3 regions of the Streptomyces sp. NPDC059499 genome follow, and region 1 is predicted to be linked to each of the others. Evidence: riboswitches for the same ligand, from Rfam matches in the RefSeq annotation. Region 1 holds a riboswitch; each other region holds the start of a gene.
The links. Region 1 has a riboswitch for thiamine pyrophosphate ahead of ACFW9O_RS28720 (thiamine ABC transporter substrate binding subunit). Riboswitches for the same ligand answer to the same signal wherever they lie in the genome.

Region 2: linked by a shared signal. The riboswitch ahead of thiC (phosphomethylpyrimidine synthase ThiC) and the one ahead of ACFW9O_RS28720 (thiamine ABC transporter substrate binding subunit) in region 1 are both predicted to bind thiamine pyrophosphate.
Region 3: linked by a shared signal. The riboswitch ahead of thiO (glycine oxidase ThiO) and the one ahead of ACFW9O_RS28720 (thiamine ABC transporter substrate binding subunit) in region 1 are both predicted to bind thiamine pyrophosphate.

Annotation. Positions count from the first base shown of each region.
Region 1 is NZ_JBHYTT010000015.1:101,346-106,744, forward strand. It holds gene ACFW9O_RS28715 (ABC transporter permease) at 1-1,410, opposite strand, end outside; gene ACFW9O_RS28720 (thiamine ABC transporter substrate binding subunit) at 1,455-2,552, opposite strand; TPP riboswitch at 2,623-2,729, opposite strand; gene rlmN (23S rRNA (adenine(2503)-C(2))-methyltransferase RlmN) at 2,806-3,912, opposite strand; gene ACFW9O_RS28730 (helix-turn-helix domain-containing protein) at 4,303-5,274, shown strand.
Region 2 is NZ_JBHYTT010000002.1:540,382-545,780, forward strand. It holds gene ACFW9O_RS07860 (helix-turn-helix domain-containing protein) at 73-843, shown strand; gene ACFW9O_RS07865 (SsgA family sporulation/cell division regulator) at 945-1,382, shown strand; gene ACFW9O_RS07870 (YibE/F family protein) at 1,434-2,789, opposite strand; TPP riboswitch at 2,861-2,994, shown strand; gene thiC (phosphomethylpyrimidine synthase ThiC) at 2,987-4,816, shown strand; gene ACFW9O_RS07880 (DUF805 domain-containing protein) at 5,132-5,399, shown strand, end outside.
Region 3 is NZ_JBHYTT010000006.1:35,180-40,578, forward strand. It holds gene metF (methylenetetrahydrofolate reductase [NAD(P)H]) at 1-39, opposite strand, end outside; gene thiE (thiamine phosphate synthase) at 162-812, opposite strand; gene ACFW9O_RS16095 (Rv2175c family DNA-binding protein) at 946-1,311, opposite strand; gene ACFW9O_RS16100 (NAD(P)/FAD-dependent oxidoreductase) at 1,379-2,542, opposite strand; gene ACFW9O_RS16105 (hypothetical protein) at 2,640-2,981, opposite strand; TPP riboswitch at 3,033-3,145, shown strand; gene thiO (glycine oxidase ThiO) at 3,143-4,360, shown strand; gene thiS (sulfur carrier protein ThiS) at 4,357-4,605, shown strand; gene ACFW9O_RS16120 (thiazole synthase) at 4,608-5,399, shown strand, end outside.

The DNA of each region.
Region 1 (5,399 bases):
TACGGCGAACGCGAAGCCCGCCGCCACCAGCACCGCCCGCCGCACCAGCGGCAGATCGACCTCGCGCCAGGCCCGCGGCGGCGAGGCCCCGAGCACCGCCGCGGCCTCCCGCAGCCGGTCGTCGACCGCGCGCAGGACGGGCAGCATGGTCCGTACGACGAAGGGGACGCCCACCAGCGCCTGGGCGAGCGGTACGAGGATCCAGGACGTACGCAGGTCCAGGGGCGGCTCGTCGAGCGTGATCAGGAAGCCGAAGCCGACGGTGACGGCGGACACCCCGAGAGGCAGCATCAGCAGCGCGTCGAAGCCGCGCACCAGTGGCCCTGCCCGCCTCGTCAGCGCCGCCGCGGCGAGACCGCCGATCACGAGGGCGATGAGGGTCGCGACCAGCGCGTACTGCAGCGAGTTCCAGATGGCCTCCAGCGGCGGGACCAGGAACGTGGAGCCGCTCGCCTCGGCGGACTGCAACGCGCGGTAGAAGCCGAAGCCGTAGCCGCCGGACGTGTCCAGGGAGCGTTCCACCAGCACACCGAGGGGCACGACGATGAGCAGGGCGACGGTCAGCAGTACGCCGCCGAACAGGGCCCACTGCCCGGCCCCGCGCGGCCGGCGGGAGGTCTGTGCCGGGTCGACGAGCTTCAGTGCGGTCTCCCTGCGCCGTACGGTCCACGCGTGTACGGCGAGGATCCCGCCGACCGCGGCGAACTGCACCAGGGTCAGCACGGCGGCCGTCGGCAGATCGAGCAGCTGGGCGGTCTGCCGGTAGATCTCCACCTCCAGGGTGGAGTAGGCGGGACCGCCGAGGATCTGGACGACTCCGAAGGAGGTGAACGTGAAGAGGAAGACCATCAGGGCGGCGGCGGCCACGGCAGGAGCCAGCGCGGGCAGGGTCACCCGCCGCCAGGCCGCGAGGCGTCCGGCGCCGAGCACCCGCGCGGCCTCCTCCTGACGGGGGTCGAGCTGCGACCACAGGCCGCCGACGGTCCGTACGACGACCGCGTAGTTGAAGAAGATATGGGCGAGGAGAATCGCCCACACCGTGGTGTCGAGCCGGACGCCCCACAGCTCGTCGAGGAATCCGCCGCGTCCCAGCAGCGCCAGGAACGCCGTACCGACGACGACGGTCGGCAGGACGAACGGCACGGTCACGACGGCTCGCAGCAGTTGCTTGCCGGGGAAGTCGAACCGGGCGAAGACATAGGCACCCGGCAGCGCGATCACCAGGGTGAGCGCGGTCGACGCGAGGGCCTGCCAGGTGGTGAACCACAGGACGTCGAGGATGTCCGGACGGCTCAGCACCTCGCCGATCCGGCCGAACTGCCAGTCGCCGTCCGTCTTGAGCCCCCGGCCGACGATCGCGACGACGGGGTAGGCGAAGAACAGCGCGAAGAACGCGACGGGCAGGGCCATCAGGCCGAGCCGCGCCGCGTTCCCCCTCGCCGAGGGACGCTTGACTACTTCACGACGAGCGAGGACCACGACTGGACCCACTGCTCACGGTTCTTGGCGATCTTCTCCGGGTCCACCGTCGCCGGCTTGTCGACGGTCGCACCGAACTTCGTGAAGAGCTCCGGCAGCTCCGCGTCCTTCGCGACCGGGTTCACGAACATGTTGAGCGGCATGTCCTCCTGGAACTGCTTGCTGATCAGGAAGTCCAGCAGTGCCTTGCCGCCCGCCTCGTTCTTCGCACCGTCCAGCAGGCCGGCGAACTCGATCTGGCGGAAGCAGGTTGCGGTGGCGACCCCGGTCGGTGCCTCGGTGGGCTGCGGCTCCGCGTAGAGCACCTCGACGGGCGGGCTGGAGGCGTACGAGACGACGAGCGGCCGGTCCGCCTTGGTCTTCTTGCCGCCGGCCGAGCCGGAGAACTCCTCGTTGTACGCCTGCTCCCAGCCGTCGACGACCTTGACGCCGTTGCTCTTCAGCTTCTTCCAGTAGTCCTGGTAGCCGTCCTCGCCGTACGTGGCGACGGTGCCGAGGAGGAAGCCGAGGCCGGGCGAGGAGGTCGCGGCGTTCTCGGTGACGAGGAGGTTCTTGTACGCGGGCTTCAGCAGGTCGTCGAACGACTGCGGCGGCGCGAGCTTCTTGTCGGCGAAGTACTTCTTGTCGTAGTTGACGCAGATGTCGCCGGTGTCGACGGGCGTGACCCGGTGCTTGTCCGCGTCGAGCTGGGTGTCGGCCGCGACGCGGTCGAGCCCCTTCGCCTCGTACGGGGTGAACAGTCCGTTGTCCAGGGCGCGTGAGAGCAGCGTGTTGTCGACGCCGAAGAACACATCGCCGCGGGGGGATCCCTTGGTCAGGATCTCCTGGTTGAGCGCGGCACCGGCGTCACCGCTCTTCAGTACCTTGACCGTGTAGCCGGTCTCCTTCGTGAACGCCTTGAGGACCGCGTCCGAGGCGTTGAAGGAGTCGTGGCTGACGAGGGTCACGGTCTTGGAGGCCTTCGCGTTCCCGGCACCCGAGGCGTCGTCGTCGGATCCGCCGCAGCCCGCGAGCACGGTCACGCCGAGCGCGGCGGCCATCGCCGTCGCGGCGTACTTCGTGGTGGTGTTCATTGATTCCTCCTGGAAGTGACCAGGAAGAGACGCGGCCCCACCCGCTCGGCGAGCGGGCAGGGCGCAACAGCTTGAGTAAGGTCCGAACTTCCTACCCGGAATGACCCGGGCGAGGTTCAGAGGGTCTGCGGCTCGGTGCCGCACTCTCAGCGCTGTGGCGCTCCCCTGTCGGAATATGAAGTTGATTTCCGGGTCAGGCTACACCGGCCGGATCAGGCCGTTCCGGCCGGATGGCGCCCTACCCGGAACCACGTCAGCGCTCGGAGGCCGCCAGCTGTCCGCAGGCCCCGTCGATCTCCTGACCACGGGTGTCACGGACCGTGACGGGCACACCATGAGCGGCGATCGCGTCGACGAACGCCTTCTCGTCCTCGGGCCGCGAGGCGGTCCACTTGGAACCGGGCGTCGGGTTCAGCGGGATGAGGTTGACGTGCACGCGCTTGCCCTTGAGCAGCCGGCCGAGCCGGTCGCCCCGCCATGCCTGGTCGTTGATGTCGCGGATCAGCGCGTACTCGATGGAGATGCGGCGGCCGGACTTCTCGGCGTACTCCCACGCCGCGTCCAGCACCTCCCGGACGTTCCAGCGCGTGTTCACGGGAACGAGGGTGTCGCGCAGCTCGTCGTCCGGGGCGTGGAGCGAGACGGCGAGACGGCATTTGAAGCCCTCGTCGGCGAAGCGCAGCATGGCCGGCACCAGGCCCACCGTGGACACGGTGATCCCACGCTGCGAGAGCCCGAGACCGTCCGGCTCGGGGTCGGTCAGCCGCCGGATCGCCCCGACGACGCGCTTGTAGTTGGCCAGGGGCTCGCCCATACCCATGAAAACGATGTTGGAGAGCCGGGCGGGCCCGCCCGGAACCTCACCGTCACGCAGCGCCCGCATCCCGTCCACGATCTGGTGCACGATCTCGGCCGTGGAGAGATTGCGGTCGAGGCCTGCCTGCCCGGTCGCGCAGAACGGGCAGTTCATCCCGCACCCGGCCTGCGAGGAGATGCACATCGTCACCCGCTCCGGATACCGCATGAGGACGGACTCGACGAGCGTCCCGTCGTGCAGCTTCCAGAGCGTCTTGCGGGTGGTGTCGTCGTCGCAGCTGATGTGGCGCACCACGGACATCAGGTCGGGGAACAGCGCCTCGGCGAGCTTCTCCCGCGAACCGGCCGGGATGTTGTTCCACTGGACCGGGTCGTGCGCGTACCGCGCGAAGTAGTGCTGCGACAGCTGCTTGGCGCGGAAGGGCTTCTCGCCGGTCGCGGCGACTGCTTCCTTGCGCTCGTCGGGGGTGAGGTCGGCGAGGTGCCGCGGCGGCTGCTTGGCTCCGCGGGGCGCGACAAACTGGAGTTCTCCGGGCTTAGGCATGGTTCTTCCAGTGTCGCAGACACGCCGTGGTACCCGAGGTCGTCGTGGGCCCGGGTGGGTGGGGTGCGACGGCGTCCGGTCGCTGTCGGCCGACGTCGGCGCCCGTGTGACGGCCCACGGACCGCCCCGGCCTCGCGCACGACCGTGACCGATCGCACCCGGGAACGGCTGTACGCAGTCGGACCTCACCCCGCATATCGAACGTATGCGCGAATTCTTCCCGCCCGTTCCGACTGGAGGGATGCCGGCCCCGAACCCCCGGCCGGATCGTTGAGGCGGAAGTGGATCTCACTCGCCCGTGGCGCGGGTCTCAGCGGTAGTCTGCCGCCAGCCATCCGTCCTGACCGGGGGGTTCCTTGTCCGCACCGACTATCTGTGCCGGGGGTTGAGATGCTCGAGGGACTCGGGATCGGACCCGTCGAGGAGCAGGTGTACGTGGCGCTCGTCGCCCGGGCCGCGACCGACGCCGGGGAACTGGCCGATCGCTCAGGCATGCCGGAACCGGAGGTCGAGCACGCCCTCGCCGAGTTGGAGCTCATGGGCCTGGTGACGACCCACCCGGGCCAGCGGCGTGGCCTGCGGGCCGCACCGCCGGACATCAGCCTGAATCTGATGGCGCTGCAGCGCATGGACGGCGTACGCAAGGCACAGCTCGCCATCGCCCAGCTGACCCAGAGCTACCGGGGCGACGCCCCGTCCGCCGACACCACCGAGACGATCGAGGTCATCGAGGGCGGAGCCGCCATCGCGGAGCGCTACGCCCAGGTCCAGCGGGCAGCCCGCAAGGAGATCCGGAGCATGACCGCGGGGCCCGTGGTGGCCGTCCCCCCGGCCGCCAACACCGGCCAGCAGGACGCCCTGCGGGCGGGCGTGCGGTACCGGGTCGTCTACGAGAGGTCCTCACTGGACCTGGAGAACCCGGACACTCCGCTGCTCCTCGATGAATGGGCCGAGCTGGGCGAGGAAATGCGGGTGTCGGTCGACATCCCGCTCAAGTTGGTCATCGTCGACGACGGACTCGCTCTCGTCATACCCCGGGAAGCCCCGTCGAGCGACCCCACGGCCCTGGTCGTACGCACCCGTACCGTGCTGGACGGTCTCAGTTGGATCTTCACCAGGGTCTGGGAGTCCGCCCTCCCCGTACCCGCCGCGCTGGCTGCGGGCAGCGAAGGACCGTTGACCACCGACGACAGGCATCTGCTCTCCCTGCTGCTGGCCGGGTACACCGACCAGGCGATCGCCTCCCAGCAGGACGTGAGCCTGCGCACCGTCCAGCGGCGGGTCCGGCGACTGCTGGCCCTCGCCGGGGCGCAGAGCCGGCTTCAGCTCGGCTGGCAGGCCGCGCGCCGCAACTGGATCTGACACACCGTCGAAACCGGCACGAAAACTCCCCGGCCCGTGGGGGCGGGGATCGCTGCGGCATGCTCGTGGCGCGTTTGTGCCAAGACATCAAACCGCCATGTCCAGGGGCTGATAGGCGAGTTCAT
Region 2 (5,399 bases), on a different contig from region 1:
GCTCGCGGCGGGCCCGTGGGGGCGGCCCCCGCGGGAGGGCTGAACGCCCGTCACCATGCCTGGGGGTGACCTTTGACCACGGCATCGAGTACCGCTGTCCCGACGTTGATCGGTTCGGTTCAGCGGGCGTTGAGACTGCTGGAGGCTGTGGGCACCCATCGGGAAGGGGCGCCGGCGAAGCAGCTCGCGCGGGAAGCAGGGCTTCCCCTTCCCACCGCCTACCACCTTTTGCGCACCCTCACCCACGAGGGCTACCTGCGCAGGGAGAACGGCGTCTTCCTGTTCGGTGCAGCTGCCGAACGCCTCGTCGGAGGCCGGGCGGCCGCACCTCGTCGCGGTGTGATCATCGAATCGCTCGCGCACTGGGCCGATGTCATCGGCGCACCCGTGTACTGCGCCGTCTACCGCGACGGGGAGATCGACCTCGTCGCGGTGGCTGATACGCCCGACTTTCCCGCCGTCGAGGAGTGGGCAGCCTTCCGTGAGACCGGCCATGCGCATGCTCTCGGTCAGTGTCTGTTGGGCCAGCTCGACGAGAGGGCGCGTGAGGATCATCTGGACCGTCACCCAGTGCAACCGCTGACGCGCTACTCCGTAAGGGATCGTCCGGCGTTTCTCGACCGGATGAGATCGATGAACCGCATGGAACCCGTCGTTGAACGGCAGGAATATGCGCTGGGAACGGTCTGTGCGGCCATCCCGATCACTGTGGGAACTGCCGTGGCGGCCATGGCCATTTCACTGCCCCTGGACCAAGAGGAACGGTTGCTCCCCGCAGTCGAACAACTACGCTGTGAAGTGACCAGTCTCTTGCGCTCGTTCGTGTTCTCTATCAGTATCTGAAAAATCACTCCTTGTGATCTGCTATCGCGTGCACCACGATGGCGTCAATAGGGCCATGGGGGATCATTCCTGGCCAGATTCATCTACTGCGGGGTTGAACGATGCGCGAGTCGGTTCAAGCAGAGGTCATGATGAGCTTCCTCGTCTCCGAGGAGCTTTCGTTCCGTATTCCGGTGGAGCTCCGGTACGAAGTGGGCGATCCGTACGCGATCCGGATGACCTTCCACCTGCCAGGTGACGCCCCCGTCACCTGGGCCTTCGGCCGTGAGCTGCTGCTCGACGGTCTCAACAACCCGAGCGGCGACGGCGATGTGCACATCGGCCCGACCGAGCCCGAGGGTCTCTCCGACGTACACATCCGGCTCCAGGTCGGCACGGATCGGGCGCTCTTCCGCGCCGGCACGGCGCCTCTTGTGGCATTTCTCGACCGGACGGACAAGCTGGTGCCACTGGGACAGGAGCACACGCTGGGTGACTTCGACGGCAACCTGGAAGAGGCGCTGGGCCGCATCCTCGCCAAGGAACAGAACGCCGGCTGAACAGGGATCACCCGCTGAACAGACAACACCGGTGCCCCGTACGCCCGGCGCTCACGCCTTGCGGCGTCGGCCCTTCCCGGTCCGTACGGGGGCAGGGGCTCCGGCTTCCGCGTCGAGCCCCGTGCGGTCCGCGGAGACCACCAGGGCCGCGAGCACCGTCGTCACCGGCACCGAGGCGACCAGCCCGATCGATCCGACCAGGGTCCGGACGATCTCCATCGCGACCAGTTCGCTGGTGGCCACCGTTCCCACGCTGCTCTGGGCGATCGAGAAGAGCAGCAGCAGGGGCAGCGCGGCGCCCGCGTAAGCGAGTACCAGCGTATTGACGACCGAGGCGATGTGGTCGCGCCCGATCCTGATGCCTGCCCGGTAGAGCCGCCGTACGCCCATCGTCGGATCTGCCTGGTGCAGCTCCCAGACCGCCGACGTCTGGGTGACGGTCACGTCGTCGAGCACACCGAGCGAACCGATGATCACACCGGCCAGCAGCAGGCCGCTCATGTCGATGTCCGGGAACAGCCCGTGGATCAGGCCGGTGTTGTCGTCGGTGTTGCCGCTCAGGCTCGCCCAGCCGATGAAGAGCGAGCCCAGCAGCCCGATCAGCAGCAGCGAGACGAGCGTGCCGATGACGGCCACGGATGTGCGCGCGGTCAGCCCGTGGCACATGTACAGGGCGATCAGCATGATGGCGCTGGCCCCGATCACCGCGACGACCAGCGGATTCGAACCCTGCAGGATCGCCGGGAGGATGAACAGCGTCAGCACGGCGAACGAGACCACGAGTGCGATCAGCGCCATCAGCCCGCGCAGCCTGCCCACCACGATCACCGCGAGGGCGAAGATCCCGGCCAGCAGGGCCATCGGGAACGTACGGGCCACGTCGGTCACCGAGTACTGCAGATCACGGGGCGCGTCGGGCGCGTACGCCACCACCACCCCTTGGCCTTCCCTCAGTTGCCTGGTCGCGTCGGGCTGGATGATCTCGACGAACGTACGGCCCTTGTCCTTGCCGGTCGTCACCTCGACCGTGGCCTTCTTGCACAGCCCCGACTGCTCGTTGACCGCCTCACGCCCCGAGGGTGTCGAGGTGTCGCCGGTCGGCGGCACCTGCGAGGCGTTCACGTCCGCGCAGTCCACCTTGGCGACCTCCACCACCTTGCCCTGCTGTGTCTGCCGGTCGAAACCGACCCCCGTGCGCTCGTGGGAGGGCGCGCCGCCCGGCCAGAAGGCCACGAGCCCGACCAGGACCGCGGCGGCGAACGGGATCAGCACCGCGGCGATGACCTTGCGCAGATGCTTGGACACGGGCGCGGCGGGGCCGTGGCTGTGGGTGTGGCCCGGTGCATGGCTCTGCGTGCTGCCGGACCGGGGGCCGTGCGGTTCGGGGGCGCTCGGGGAGGACGTCACCGGGCGATCATCCCAAGAACGGGAGAGGCCCTCTGGCCAGCACGCCAGGAGGGAGGCTAGCGTGGAGGCACCTTTGCACACGCGGGAGCTCGGAGCACCGGGCTGAGAGGGCGCTGACCTCCGTATATCCGTACGGGACACGCTGCGCCGACCGCCGAACCTGTTACCGGGTAATGCCGGCGTAGGGAGTAGGTCTCATGACCACAGCGGACGCACGCACGCCTGCCTCGAAGCAGAATGCGCAGAACACCCAGAATGCGCAGGATGTGGCGAACAGCGAGGCCGGGAAGTCCATCGGCTGGCACAAGGGGTACGTCCAGGGCTCGCGCCCGGACCTCCGGGTGCCGGTCCGTCAGGTGCACCTCACCAACGGCAAGGACGTGACGCTCTACGACACGTCGGGGCCGTACACCGATCCCGCCACCGAGACCGATGTCCGCCGGGGGCTCGCGCCCCTGCGGGAGAACTGGATCATCGCCCGCGGCGACACCGAGGAGTACGCGGGCCGCCCCGCACGTCCCGAGGACGACGGGCTCAAGCACACCGCGCCGCGCGGCGGCCTGCGCAACCTCGACGCGGTCTTCCCGGGCCGTCCCCGTCAGCCCCGCCGCAGCCGCGACGGGCAGCCGGTCACACAGCTCGCCTACGCCCGCCGCGGCGAGATCACTCCGGAGATGGAGTACGTCGCGATCCGGGAGAACGTGGCGCCCGAGGTGGTGCGCGAGGAGATCGCGGCGGGGCGGGCCGTGCTGCCGGCCAACGTCAACCACCCGGAGATCGAGCCGATGATCATCGGCAAGCGGTTCCTGGTGAAGGTCAACGCCAACATCGGCAACTCCGCGGTCACCTCGTCCATCGAGGAGGAGGTGGACAAGATGACCTGGGCGACCAAGTGGGGTGCCGACACGGTCATGGACCTGTCCACCGGCCGCAACATCCACACCACGCGCGAGTGGGTCCTGCGCAACTCCCCCGTGCCGATCGGCACCGTTCCGCTCTACCAGGCCCTGGAGAAGGTGGACGGCCGGGCCGAGGAGCTGACCTGGGAGATGTACAAGGACACCGTCATCGAGCAGGCCGAACAGGGCGTCGACTACATGACGGTGCACGCCGGTGTCCGGCTCCCGTACGTCCCGCTGACGGCACGCCGCAAGACCGGCATCGTCTCCCGCGGCGGTTCGATCATGGCGGCCTGGTGCCTCGCGCACCACAAGGAGTCGTTCCTCTACGAGCACTTCGAGGAGCTCTGCGAGATCCTCGCGGCCTACGACGTGACCTACTCGCTCGGTGACGGACTGCGCCCCGGCTCCATCGCCGACGCCAACGACGAGGCGCAGTTCGCCGAACTGCGCACGCTCGGTGAACTGAACTCCGTCGCCAAGCGGTTCGGCGTCCAGACGATGATCGAGGGCCCGGGCCATGTCCCGATGCACAAGATCAAGGAGAACATCGACCTCCAGCAGGAGATCTGCGAGGAGGCGCCGTTCTACACGCTCGGCCCGCTGACCACCGATGTCGCCCCGGCGTACGACCACATCACCTCGGGCATCGGTGCGGCGATGATCGCCTGGTGGGGGACGGCGATGCTCTGCTACGTCACGCCCAAGGAGCACCTGGGGCTGCCGAACAGGGACGACGTGAAGACCGGCGTCATCACGTACAAGATCGCCGCGCATGCTGCGGATCTCGCCAAGGGCCACCCCGGGGCGCAGGAGTGGGACGACGCGCTGTCGGACGCCCGGTTCGAATTCCGCTGGGAGGACCAGTTCAACCTGGCGCTCGACCCGGACACGGCACGGGAGTTCCACGACGAGACGCTGCCGGCCGAGCCGGCCAAGACGGCGCACTTCTGCTCGATGTGCGGTCCGAAGTTCTGTTCGATGAAGATCAGCAGGAGCATCACGGAGCAGTTCGCCCCCGACCTGCTCCCCTCCGCCTCGGAGGAGGAGATCGAGGCGGGGATGCTGGAGAAGTCCAAGGAGTTCGCCGCGAGCGGCAACAGGGTGTATCTGCCGCTGGCGGACTGATACCGGGGACGCAGAAAAGGCGGCGCTGTCCTGGGCGTTACGTGCCCGGGACGGTGCCGCCTGGCTGTTCATCAGATTGTCCGCATTGGGCACGAAGAGTATGAACAATGGCTGGTTTCACGTGATGGATCCTCTGATCTCCTGATTCCAGGGGCAGTTCGGAGACGGTAGGGACACGAAAACGTGGCAGGTCTATGTACGTTTCGGCAGGGGCATGCCCTGGCTTGACCACTTCCTTATCTGTGCCTTACCTTCCGCTGTGCTTGGCCGAAAAAGTGTGCGCCCCGACGGGGGGCGCCAGGGGAGGGAAACACAGTGAGCTGGTACCTGAACGTCCTCAAGAACTACGCGGGCTTCAGCGGTCGTGCGCGCCGCAAGGAGTACTGGATGTTCGCGCTCTTCAACGTGATCATCGCCGGAGTCCTGCTCGGTATCGGTGCCGCCATCGACACGCAGATCCCGTACATCATCTACATCCTCGCTGTGATCATCCCCTCGCTCGCCGTCGTCGTCCGCCGACTGCACGACACGGGCCGTTCCGGCTGGTGGTTCCTGATCTCGTTCGTCCCGCTCGTGGGCGGCA
Region 3 (5,399 bases), on a different contig from region 1:
TGCGTGATCTGTCCTGGTGGAGGGTGTGCCAAGAGCCATACTGGGAGGTTAACCAGGGCTCGGCGGTACCCCAACCAGAGCGGGGCTTTTCGCCCGGATTGATGGGATTGCCGTCCACCCCTCGGACAGCTGCCTCCCCCCGGAGCCCGCGGTGCGCCCGCTCAGGCCGCGCTTGCCCTGATGCGCGCGGCGAGTGCCGCGGTCGCCGCGGCGGGATCCGCCGCTTCGGTGATCGCCCGCACGACAACGACCCGCCGTGCGCCCGCGTCCAGCACCTCGTCCAGATTTCCCGCGTCGATTCCGCCGATGGCGAACCAGGGGCGCGGCTGGTCGAGTGAGGCGGCGTAGCGGACGAGCCCCAGACCCGGGGCGTACCGGCCGGGCTTGGTCGGGGTGGGCCAGCAGGGGCCTGTGCAGAAGTAGTCGACACCCGTCTCGGCGACGGCCGCGTCCACTTCGGACTCGGCGTGGGTGGAACGGCCGATCACCGCCTCGGCGCCGATGACGGCGCGGGCGGCGGGCACCGGCAGATCGCCCTGTCCGAGGTGCAGCACGTCGGAGCCGATGGCGTGGGCGACGTCGGCCCGGTCGTTCACCGCGAGGAGTTTGCCGTGACGCTTGCAGGCGTCCGCGAACACGGCCAGGTGCTCGAGCTCCTCGGCGGCTTCCATGCCCTTGTCGCGCAGTTGCACGATGTCGACGCCGGAGGAGAGCACGGCATCGAGGAACGCGGGAAGGTCGCCCTGCCGTCTGCGGGCGTCCGTGCAGAGGTAGAGCCGGGCGTCGGCCAGCAGCGAGCGAGGCGTGGACATGGTGGATTTCCCCCCGTTGATTGGTCGCCGGCCCCACAGGCCGCCGACCTGGTGGTCGTCGGCCCGGCGGGTGCCGGTCACGGCAGAGCGCGGGCCGTGAAGCACGGCCCGCACCCCGCATACGGTCGTCCGGTCAGACGGCGAGCGCCTGGGCCCGGCGCTTCACCTCCGTACCGCGATTCTCACTCAGTGCCTGCGCGGGCGTGCCGGGCAGGCTCGGGTCGGGGGTGAAGAGCCACTCCAGCATCTCTTCATCGCTGTAGCCGTCGTCCCTCAGGAGCGTCAGGGTCCCTGCGAGGCCCTTGACCACCTTGTTGCCGTCGATGAAGGCGGCAGGCACCTGGAGCGTCCGCCTCTCACCACGCCGTACGGCGATGAGCTGGCCCTCCTTGACCAGCTGCCGTACGCGCGTCACCTCGACATCGAGCATTTCCGCGATGTCGGGAAGGTGGAGCCAGGCGGGGACGAGAACATCGGTCTTTGCGTCAATCTCGGTCACAGGGACAAGCCTGCCATCCCGGACCGACAGTCGGTAGCCGGGCCGCCCGTAAGGAGGTACCCGGGTCCTACAGCGCCGCCGCCTTCAGCTGTACGGAGGGGTCCGCGGCACGCACCGGATCGATGCGCGCCCCGGCCTCGATGAGCTTGCGCGCCTGGGAGAGGTCGCGCGGCCGGCTGACGGCGAGCACCGCGACCAGGACGCCCTCGCGCAGCCAGCAGACCGTCCAGGCGGGGTCCGCCGGGTCTCCGCGCCACAGCATGGTGTCGGCGGCGGCATGGTGACCGGCGTACTGCACGAACCGGCCGAACTGCTCGGACCAGAAGTAGGGCACCGGGTCGTACGTCCGGGGCTGCCCGTCCGCGAGGGCGGCCGCGACCGTCCGGGGCCCCTGGAGGGCGTTGTCCCAGTGGTGGACGAGCAGCCGCTCGCCGTAGCGGGCGGAGGGGAAGGAGGCGCAGTCGCCCACGGCGTAGACGTCGGGCAGGGAGGTGCGCAGCGAGCCGTCGGCGGTGATCGAACCGTCCGGGCCGAGCGCGATGCCGGAGTCCTCCAGCCAGCCGGTGGCGGGTCGGGCGCCGATGCCCACGATCACCGCTCCGGCGGGGACCACCCGTCCGTCCGCCAGGTGGACGGCACCGGGGTCGACACGCGCCACCCGGGCTCCGGTGAGGAGTTCGGCTCCGCTCTCGGCGTACCAGCGGGCCATCGGGGCGGCGACGTCGGCGGGCAGGGTGCCCGCGAGGGGGCGTTCCGCTGCTTCGACGACGGTGACCGCACAGCCCGCGGCACGGGCCGCGGTGGCGAATTCGGCTCCGATCCAGCCGGCACCCACGACCACGACGTCGTGCTGCCGCTCCAGGACGGGCCGCAGCCGTGCTGCATCGTCGACGGTACGCAGCAGATGGACGCCGGGAACGCCCTCGGAGCCGGGCAGGACGACGGGCTCGGCCCCGGTGGCGAGAACCAGCACGTCGTACGGGACGGGGCCCTCGGAGGTGTCCAGTTCGTGCGCGTCGGCGCGCAGTCCGCTCACGTCGAGGCCGAGGCGCAGGGTGATGTCCAGCGCCTCGAAGTCGACGTCGAAGGCGGAGTCCTCGGCCTTGCCGAGCAGGACCGCCTTCGACAGGGGCGGCCTGTCGTACGGCTGGTGCGGTTCCGCGCCGATCAGGGTGACCTGGCCGGCGAAGCCCTGTTCGCGCAGGGCCACGGCGGTCTGCACGCCCGCCATGCCGGCGCCGACGACCACGACCCGGTGTGGACTCTGTCCCGTTTCCCGCTGTTCCGTCTGCTCGCTCACCCGGCCACCCTAGTCATCTGACGGTTCGTCAGGTAGCGAGCTCCTCCACCACGCTCGTCCCGCTGCCCTCCTGGGACTCCCACTCCCACCGCTCGTCCAGCCGCACCCGGCCGTCGGGGAGTTCCGTGACGGTCGAGACGCAGTGGCCGCCGGAGGTCGTCCCGTCCTGCTTCAGCTGCACATAACGGAAGTCCAGGGTGTCGCCCTCCCTGGTGCCGACGAGATGTCCGCGGACGACGTCACCGCCCGCGTACTCGGCCCAGATCCGTCCCTCCCGCTCCCGGTAGGTGAAGCGTGTGCGGGTGCCGACCTGGCCGGGTGCCTGGTCTGCGACGGGCGACAGGACGAGTCCGTCGAGTGAACGGGCCACGGTGGCTGCTCCCTTACTGGCTGCGGGTGGCGGGGTTTAGGGTGGCCAACGTAAGGCACTCGCGGGAGCCCGGACGCACCGGGCTGAGAGGGAGGCTGGCCGGCCTCCGACCGTACGAACCTGATCCGGGTCATGCCGGCGAAGGGAGGGGCTGGACGCCCATGCGCATCTCCGAGAACGGATCCGACGTCCTGGTCGTCGGGGGCGGCATCATCGGCCTGGTGACCGCCTGGCGGGCGGCCGGGCGCGGCATGTCCGTCGCGGTCGCCGATCCCGAACCGGGCGGCGGTGCCGCCCAGGTCGCGGCCGGCATGCTCGCGGCCGTCACCGAACTCCACTACGGCGAGCAGACGCTGCTCGGCCTCAATGTCGCCTCCGCCGCCCGCTATCCGGCGTTCGTGGCCGAGCTGGAGGAAGCGAGCGGTCAGGAGACCGGCTTCCGTGCCTGCGGCACGCTGGCGGTCGCGCTGGACTCCGACGACCGGGCCCATCTGCGGGAGCTGCACGCCCTGCAGCAGCGTTCGGGGCTGGAGTCGGAGTGGCTGAGCGGCCGCGAGTGCCGCCGGCTGGAGCCGATGCTGGCGCCCGGCGTGCGCGGCGGACTGCGGGCGGACGGCGACCACCAGGTGGATCCCCGTCGGCTGGCCTCGGCCCTGGTCACCGCGTGCGAGCGGGCCGGTGTGGTCTTCCACCGGGCCCGGGCGGAGCGGCTCCGTGTGACGGGCGGCCGGGCGGCCGGAGCGGTCCTCGCGGACGGTACGGAGCCGATCGCCGACCAGGTCGTGCTGTCCGCCGGCAGTCTCAGCGGCAGACTCGCCGGGGTCCCCGAGGAGGTCGTGCCACCGGTCCGCCCGGTCAAGGGGCAGGTGCTGCGTCTGGCCGTGCCGCCCGCGTACGCCCCTTTCCTCAGCCGGACCGTACGGGCCGTGGTCCGCGGCAGTCACGTCTACCTCGTCCCGCGCGCCAACGGCGAGCTGGTCGTGGGTGCGACCAGCGAGGAGATGGGCTGGGACACGACGGTCACCGCGGGCGGGGTCTACGAACTGCTGCGCGACGCCCACGAGCTGGTACCGGGCATCACCGAACTGCCGCTGACCGAGACCCGCGCGGGCCTGCGTCCCGCCTCTCCGGACAACGCCCCGCTGCTGGGCCCGACGGCACTGCCCGGCCTGCACCTCGCCACCGGCCACCACCGCAACGGGGTTCTGCTGACGCCCGTCACCGGTGACGTGATGGGCCATGTGCTGGCCACCGGCGAACTGCCCGCAGAGGCGCGCCCCTTCGCGCCGAGCCGCTTCGCGTCCTCCGGCCGGGGGTCCGCGTCACCGACCCCCTCCCCCGGAGCCCTCACTTCAGCACCTCAGGAGCAGCCCGCATGACTGAGCCCCTGCCCACCGCCGCTTCCGCATCTGCGCTCCCGTCCGTGTCCGTGTCCGTCAACGGGGAGCACCGCACCGTCCCGGCCGGTACCGCGCTGGACACCCTGGTCGCGACCCTGACCGCGGCGCACTCCGGTGTCGCCGCCGCGGTCAACGAGGCCGTCGTGCCGCGCGGCCAGTGGTCCGCCACCGCTCTCGGCGAGGGTGACCGCGTCGAGGTCCTCACCGCGGTCCAGGGAGGCTGACCATGTCGGACGATCTCTTCACGCTCGGCTCCACCGCCTTCTCGTCGCGGCTGATCATGGGGACGGGCGGTGCGCCCAGCCTCGAGGTGCTGGAGCGCTCCCTGATCGCCTCGGGAACCGAGCTGACCACCGTCGCGATGCGCCGGCTCGATCCGACCGTGCAGGGCTCGGTGCTCTCCGTCCTGGAGCGGCTCTCCATCCGCGTGCTGCCCAACACCGCCGGCTGTTTCACCGCGGGCGAGGCCGTTCTGACCGCCCGGCTGGCCAGGGAGGCCCTCGGCACCGACTGGATCAAGCTGGAGGTCGTGGCCGACGAGCGGACCCTGCTGCCCGATCCGATCGAGCTGCTGGACGCCGCCGAGACCCTGGCGGACGAAGGCTTCACCGTCCTCCCGTACACGAATGACGACCCGGTCCTCGCCCGGAAGCTCCAGGACGTGGGGTGCGCGGCGATCATGCCGCTCGGCTCCCCCATCGGCTCCGGGCTCGGCATCCGCAACCCGCACAACTTCCAGCTGATCATCGAGCAGGCCGCGGTTCCGGTGATCCTCGACGCGGGGGCGGGGACCGCTTCGGACGCGGCGCTGGCGATGGAGCTGGGGTGCGCCGCTGTGATGCTCGCCTCAGCGGTGACCCGGGCGCAGGAGCCGGAGCTGATGGCCGCGGCGATGCGGCACGCGGTGGACGGCGGGCGCCTGGCGTACCGGGCCGGCCGGATCCCGAAGCGGCATTTCGCCGAGGCGTCCTCGCCCGCCGAGGGCCGGGCGGTGCTGGATCCGGAGCGCCCGGCCTTC